2 regions of the Streptomyces sp. ADI95-16 genome follow, and region 2 is predicted to be linked to the other one. Evidence: riboswitches for the same ligand, from Rfam matches in the RefSeq annotation. Region 2 holds a riboswitch; the other holds the start of a gene.
The links. A riboswitch is a leader RNA that binds a small molecule or an ion and turns the genes downstream of it on or off. The one in region 2 is predicted to bind S-adenosylmethionine.
Positions count from the first base shown of each region.

Region 1 (3,382 bases), 1.2 Mb from region 2:
GCGGAGGGGGCAATTTCGTTTACGCGTGCCACCTGGAGAAGCGGCGGGGAAGCCGTGAAGGGTCAGCAGCCGCCCGCGACGGCGGGGATGATCGAGACGCCCGCGCCGTCCGGCGTGACCGCCTCCAGGCCGCCCTCGAAGCGCACGTCGTCGTCGTTGACGTAGACGTTCACGAAGCGGCGCAGCTTGCCCTGGTCGTCCAGGACGCGGGCGGCGATGCCCGGGTGGTTCCGCTCCAGCGACGCGATGACCTCGGCCAGGGTGGCGCCCTCGGCCGCGACCTCGGCCAGGCCGCCGGTGTAGGTGCGCAGGATGGTGGGGATGCGGACGTTGACGCTCATGGCGCTACTGCCTTTCCGGGTGCGGGAGGACGGAGATCAGGCCAGGCCGGCGGCGCGGAACGCGTCCAGGCTCGGGCGGATGGTGGCGCTCTGCCCGCTGTCCGCGGCCACCGCCTCCAGGGTCTTGAGGCCGTCACCGGTGTTCAGGACCACGGTGGTCAGCGCCGGGTCGAGCTGCCCGTTCTCGATGAGCTTCTTCGTCACGCCGACGGTCACGCCGCCCGCGGTCTCGGCGAAGATGCCCTCGGTCTGAGCGAGCAGCTTGATGGCCTCGACGACCTGCTCGTCGCTGACGTCCTCGACGTAGCCGCCCGTGCGGCGGGCGATGTCCAGGACGTACGGGCCGTCCGCCGGGTTGCCGATGGCCAGCGACTTGGCGATGGTGTCCGGCTTCTGCGGGCGGACCACGTCGAGGCCGTCCTTGAAGGCGGTGGAGACCGGGGAGCAGCCCTCGGCCTGGGCGCCGAAGATCTTGTACGGCCTGTCCTCGACGAGTCCCAGCCTGATCAGCTCCTGGAGACCCTTGTCGATCTTCGTGAGCTGCGAGCCGGACGCGATCGGGATGACGATCTGGTCGGGCAGCCGCCAGCCGAGCTGCTCGCAGATCTCGTAAGCGAGGGTCTTGGAGCCCTCGCCGTAGTACGGGCGCAGGTTGACGTTGACGAAGCCCCAGCCCTCGCCCAGCGGGTCGCCGATGAGCTCGGAGCAGAAGCGGTTGACGTCGTCGTAGTTGCCCTCGATGCCGACGAGGTCGCCGCCGTAGACACCGGCCATGACGACCTTGCCCTGCTCCAGGTCGTGCGGGATGAACACGCAGGAGCGGAAGCCGGCGCGGGCGGCCGCGGCGCCGACGGCGCCGGCCAGGTTGCCGGTGGAGGAGCAGGACAGGGTGGTGAAGCCGAAGGCGCGGGCGGCCTCGACGGCGATGGCGACGACGCGGTCCTTGAAGGAGTGCGTCGGGTTGCCGGAGTCGTCCTTGACGTAGAGCTCGCCGGTGACGCCCAGCTCCTTGGCCAGGTTCCGGGCGTCCACGAGCTTGGTGAAGCCCGGGTTCAGGCTGGGCTTGGAGGCGACGTCCGCCGGGACGGGCAGCAGCGGCGCGTAGCGCCAGATGTTGGCGGGGCCGGCCTCGATCGCGGCCCGCAGGGCCTCGGGGTCGCCGGTCGGGAGGTCGTAGGCCACTTCGAGCGGCCCGAAGCACTCCACGCAGGCGAAGATGGGACCGAGTTCGAAGCGGGTACCGCACTCGCGACAGGAAAGGCCGGTGGCGGGTCCGAGATCGACAGAGGTGGCAACAGTCTGTGCAGCCATGATGGCGAGGCCCTTTCTCCTCATCTTCCCCATGGCGCACTTCGCCATGAGACGGAATTGGCACCTTCCCTAGCCGGGGACCTCGCTGGTGTCGCCGTGTGAGCGATCGCGAGAACCGACTGGAGGGTTGCCGGGGCTTCAACGGGCCGTGTCCCTCTGCCCCTCTGGATGAGCGGTATGGCACCGGTGCGCGCGCTCCATGGCGCGTCCGGGCATTTGTGCGCGGGGACCCCGGCATGCGGTGGTCCTTCGCGTTGTTCAAGACTGTAACCGAAGGTGCGGATGGTTGAGACAGCCGTCCGAACCGCGAGATGGATCACTTTTCGGACGAAACCCACGGATGAACCAGGGAGTGCAGAACGTGCTGGAAGAGGTGGAGCGCTGGCTGGCCGACCGCTCCTGGTCCGCAGCCGACCGACCGCTCGACCAGCTGCTGGAGCGGAAACGGGCGGCCGGGACCACGGTCAGCGTGGTGCTGCCCGCGCTCGACGAGGAGGCCACGGTCGGGGAGATCGTGTCGGTGATCCGGCGCGATCTGATCGACGGGCTGCCGGTTCCGCTGGTGGACGAGCTGGTGGTGGTCGACTCCGGATCCACGGACCGGACGGCGGAGGTGGCGGCCAAGGCGGGCGCCCGCGTGGTGCACCGCGACGAGATCCTGCCGCGGCTGCCGGCGCTGCCCGGCAAGGGCGAGGTCCTGTGGCGCTCGCTGCTGGCGACCAGTGGGGAGATCGTCTGCTTCGTCGACGCCGACCTGCGGGACTTCTCGTCCGCCTTCGTCTCCGGGATCGTCGGCCCGCTGCTGACCGACCCGGGCGTGGAGTTCGTCAAGGCGATGTACGACCGCCCGCTCGGGAACGCCCCGGGCCAGGGCGGGCGGGTCACGGAGCTGGTGGCGCGGCCCCTGCTGAACCTGCACTGGCCGCAGCTGGCCGGGTTCGTGCAGCCGCTGGGCGGTGAGTACGCCGTCCGGCGGTCCCTCCTGGAGCGGCTGCCGTTCCCCGTCGGGTACGGGGTGGAGCTGGGCCTGCTGGTGGACGCGCTGCACACGGTCGGGCTGGAGGCGCTGGCCCAGGTGGACGTGGGCGTACGGCTGCACCGCCACCAGGACGGCCAGGCGCTGGGCCGGATGGCCGCCGCGATCTACCGGACGGCGCTGGTACGGCTGTCGCGCGGGCACCACGTACGCCCGGAGCTGACGCAGTTCGAGCGGGGTCCGCAGGGCTTCGTACCGCGGACGTACCCGGTGGACACGGAGGAGCGGCCGCCGATGGCGGGCATCGAGGAGTACGCGGTCCGCCGCGTGGCGTGAGCGGGAGCTCACGTTTGAGCGGGGGCGGCCGGGGCTAGGTTGGCGGCATGGCCTTTTCGGTACTCGTCGCCGCGAACCGCGGCCCCCTCTCGTACGCCCTCGCCGCCGACGGCGCCCTCACGGCCCGGCGCGGCGGGGGCGGTCTCGTCTCCGGTCTCTCCGCGGCGCTGGCGAAACAGCCGGACGCGGTGTGGATCTGCGCGGCGCTCTCGGAGGCCGACCGGGAGGCGGTCCGCCGGGGCGTGTCCGAACCCGGCGTCCGGATGCTGGACATCGACGAGACGGTGTACGACGACGCGTACAACGGCATCGCGAACTCGGTGCTGTGGTTCACGCACCACCACCTGTACGACATCCCGACGGCGCCCGTCTTCGACGCGGAGTTCCGGCGCCGCTGGGACTCCTACGTGGCCTACAA
Region 1 is NZ_CP033581.1:3,877,287-3,880,668, forward strand. Features, by position in the region: gene EES41_RS16950 (MoaD/ThiS family protein) at 63-341, opposite strand; gene thrC (threonine synthase) at 378-1,676, opposite strand; SAM riboswitch class I at 1,670-1,827, opposite strand; gene EES41_RS16960 (glucosyl-3-phosphoglycerate synthase) at 2,014-2,964, shown strand; gene EES41_RS16965 (trehalose-6-phosphate synthase) at 3,012-3,382, shown strand, end outside.
Region 1: it holds a riboswitch for S-adenosylmethionine, as region 2 does, so the genes downstream of both, thrC (threonine synthase) here and EES41_RS11640 (aminotransferase class V-fold PLP-dependent enzyme) in region 2, are expected to answer to the same signal.

Region 2 (3,382 bases):
CGTCACCGGCACGTACGACCTGATCGCCCTGGTCCGCGTGGCCCGCCACGAGAACCTGGCGGACATCATCCCCGGCCGCATCAGCAAGATCCCGGGCGTCGAGGCCACGGACACCCACGTGGCGTTCCGTACGTACTCCCAGCACGACCTGGAAGCGGCCTTCGCCATCGGCCTCGACGCGTAGCCCTCCGCCGGGCCGGGTGTCGGACGGCGGTGTCGGACGGCGGTGTCAGACGGCCGGTACGCAGCGGCCCTCTTCCGTGCGGTACTGCCACTTGGCGCCGTCCGCGACGAGCTCCCCCACCGCGCGGACGAAGCGCTCGACGTGCTCGTCGGGGGTGCCGGCGCCGAAGCTGACCCGGATGGCGTTCAGGGAGCGCTCGCCCGGGGCCGCCTCGGGGGCCCCGCACTCGCCCTGGGCCTGCGGCTCGCTGCCGAGCAGGGTGCGCACCAGCGGGTGGGCGCAGAACAGGCCGTCCCGGACGCCGATCCCGTACTCCGCGGACAGCGCGGCGGCGAAGTGGGAGCTGTTCCAGCCGTCCACCACGAACGAGATGACTCCGACGCGCGGCGCGTCGTCCCCGAAGAGGGACAGCACGCGGACCGCCGGGACCTCCGCCAGGCCCTCGCGGACCTTCGCGATCAGGTGGCGCTCCCGCTCGACGAGGTCCTCGAACCCGGCCTCGGTCAGCGCGCGGCAGGCGGAGGCGATGGAGTAGACGCCGATGACGTTCGGGGAGCCGGCCTCGTGGCGGGCGGCCGTGGTGTGCCACTCGACCTCCACGCCGCCGTCCTCGCGCCGGGCCACCTTGCGCGAGGCGCCGCCGCCCGCGAGGTAGGGCTCGGCCTCCTGGAGCCAGTCCGCCCGGCCGGCCAGCACGCCCGAGCCGAACGGCGCGTACAGCTTGTGCCCCGAGAAGGCGACCCAGTCCACGTCCAGCTCCCGCACCGAGACGGGGTGGTGCGGGGCCAGCTGGGCGGCGTCGAGCACGATCCGGGCGCCGTGGGCGTGCGCGGCGGCGGCGAGCTCCTTGACCGGCCACAGCTCACCGGTGACGTTGGACGCGCCGGTCACACAGACCAGCGCCGGACCGTGGGGATCGCGGCCGGCGAGCGCCCGCTCCAGCGTCGCGACGGCCTCGGCCAGGGTGCGCGGCGCGTTGAGGTAGGTGACCCGGGCGTTCGTCCACGGCAGCAGCGAGGCGTGGTGCTCGGTCTCGAAGACGAAGACCTGGCAGTCGGCCGGCAGGACGGCGGCGAGCAGGTTCAGCGAGTCGGTGGTGGAGCGGGTGAACACCACCTGATCGGAGGGGCGGCAGTCGAGGAACTCGGCGACGGTGACCCGGCTCTGCTCGAAGAGGTCCGTGGACAGCTGGGAGAGGTAGCCCGCGCCCCGGTGCACGCTGCCGTAGTACGGGGCGTACGCGGCCACGTCGTCCCAGACCCGCTGGAGCGCCGGGGCGCTGGCCGCGTAGTCGAGGGCGGCGTAGCTGACCTCGCCGCCGGTGACGAGCGGGACGGTGACGTCACGGCCGAGGACGGCGAGCGGCGGGGCGGTGGCGGCAGCCGTGGCGGCGGCGGTGGTCGCGGTGGGGGCGCAGGCGGTGTTCAGGGATGCGGACATGGCGGAATCTCCCGGCGGGGCAGAGGTGAATGGCTTCGGTGCCCGCACGCGGGTACGGCCCAGCGGCCGTCCGGGTACGGGAAGTGCCTCGGAATGAACGGGGGTACACGGAAGTGACCCTGTTCCGAGGGGTGAAGAAGGGGCGGAGTCGCCCTATCGCATTCGCTTGCTCACGGAAAAAGCTCCTCGAAAGACCAGGACCCCTGGTGTCGAGGGATCCGCGCTTGCCGTAGGCCTTGCTGCCTACGACCTGGTCATCACCCGGGGCACCCCGCCACGGAAGGAGGGTTGCCGGACAGCAAGCCGGGGCCTAAACGCTGTCACTCGTGACCTGTTCAGCATCCTGCCACAAGATCTCCCGCGCGCAAGACCCCGGTCCGCATCGTGGACCGGGGTCTGCTCTTTCACGCCGTTCTCGCACCGCTCGGCCGCAGGCGGCCTCACGGGCTCCCGCCGGGCGCCGCTACGCGTTGCTCGCCGCCACCCAGCGCTCCAGCGCGGCCCGCGCCGCACCCGAGTCGATGGACTCGGCCGCACGGGCGATCCCGGCGGCGATCTGCTCCTCCAGCGAGGCCGTTCCCGGGTCCAGCGCCACCAGCGCCGCCGCCGAGTTCAGCAGCACCGCGTCGCGCACGGCGCCCGTCTCCCCGGCCAGCAGCCGGCGCGCGACGTCCGCGTTGTACGAGGCGTCCGCGCCCCGCAGCGCCGCGACGTCGACCAGGTCGATGCCCACGTCGCGCGGGTCGAACGGGCACTCCCGCACCGCTCCGTCGCGCACCCACCACACCCGGGAGGTGGCGGTGGTCGTCAGCTCGTCGAGGCCGTCGTCGCCGCGGAAGACCAGCGCGGAGGAGCCCCGCTCGGCGAGCACGCCCGCCACGATGGGCGCGACCCGCGGGTCGGCCACCCCGGTCGCCTGGGCCCGTACCCGCGCCGGGTTGGTGAGCGGGCCGAGGAAGTTGAACAGGGTCCGGATGCCCAGCTCCTTGCGGGCGGCGGCCACGTGCCGCAGCGCCGGGTGGAACTTCACGGCGAAGCAGAAGGTGATGCCCGCCTCCGCCGCGACCTCCACCACCCGGGCGGGGGTCAGGTCCAGGTTGACGCCGAGCTTCTCCAGGACGTCCGAGGACCCGCTCGCGGAGGACGCGGCCCGGTTGCCGTGCTTGACCACCTTGGCGCCCGTACCGGCCACGACGATCGCCGACATCGTGGAGATGTTCACCGTCTTGGCCCCGTCGCCGCCGGTGCCGACGATGTCCACCGTCCGGCCCGGCACCTCGATCAGGTTGGCGTGTTCGTACATGCTCCCGACGAGGCCGCTGATCTCCTCGACGGTCTCGCCCTTGGCGCGGAGCGCGACCACGAAGCCCGCGATCTGGGCGTCGGTGGCCTCCCCGCGCATGATCCGGTCCATGGCCCACGCCGTGTCTTCCGCGCCGAGGTCGTGGCCGGTCAGCAGGGCGTCGAGGAGGCCCGGCCAGCCGCGGGCCGCCACGCTGTCGCCGCCTGCCGGGGTCACAACGTTCATGGTCCGCTCCTGAGGGTCCACGTGGAAAGGGGAAGGGGGCAAGCCTATCCAGCCCCCGGGACGGCAGAGAGCCCCGTCCGGACACTGGACGGGGCTCTCGCCGTGGCGACACCAGGACCGACCGGAATCAGTCCCTCATGCGATGGTGCGGGGGATCAGTGGTGGCCGTGGCCGCTCTGGATCTCCTTGTACTCCTCGACCGTGGCCTTCGGGATGAAGTTGTCTTCCCC
Region 2 is NZ_CP033581.1:2,670,944-2,674,325, forward strand. Features, by position in the region: gene EES41_RS11635 (Lrp/AsnC ligand binding domain-containing protein) at 1-184, shown strand, start outside; gene EES41_RS11640 (aminotransferase class V-fold PLP-dependent enzyme) at 230-1,624, opposite strand; SAM riboswitch class IV at 1,840-1,956, opposite strand; gene trpD (anthranilate phosphoribosyltransferase) at 2,088-3,152, opposite strand; gene EES41_RS11650 (cytochrome bc complex cytochrome b subunit) at 3,308-3,382, opposite strand, start outside.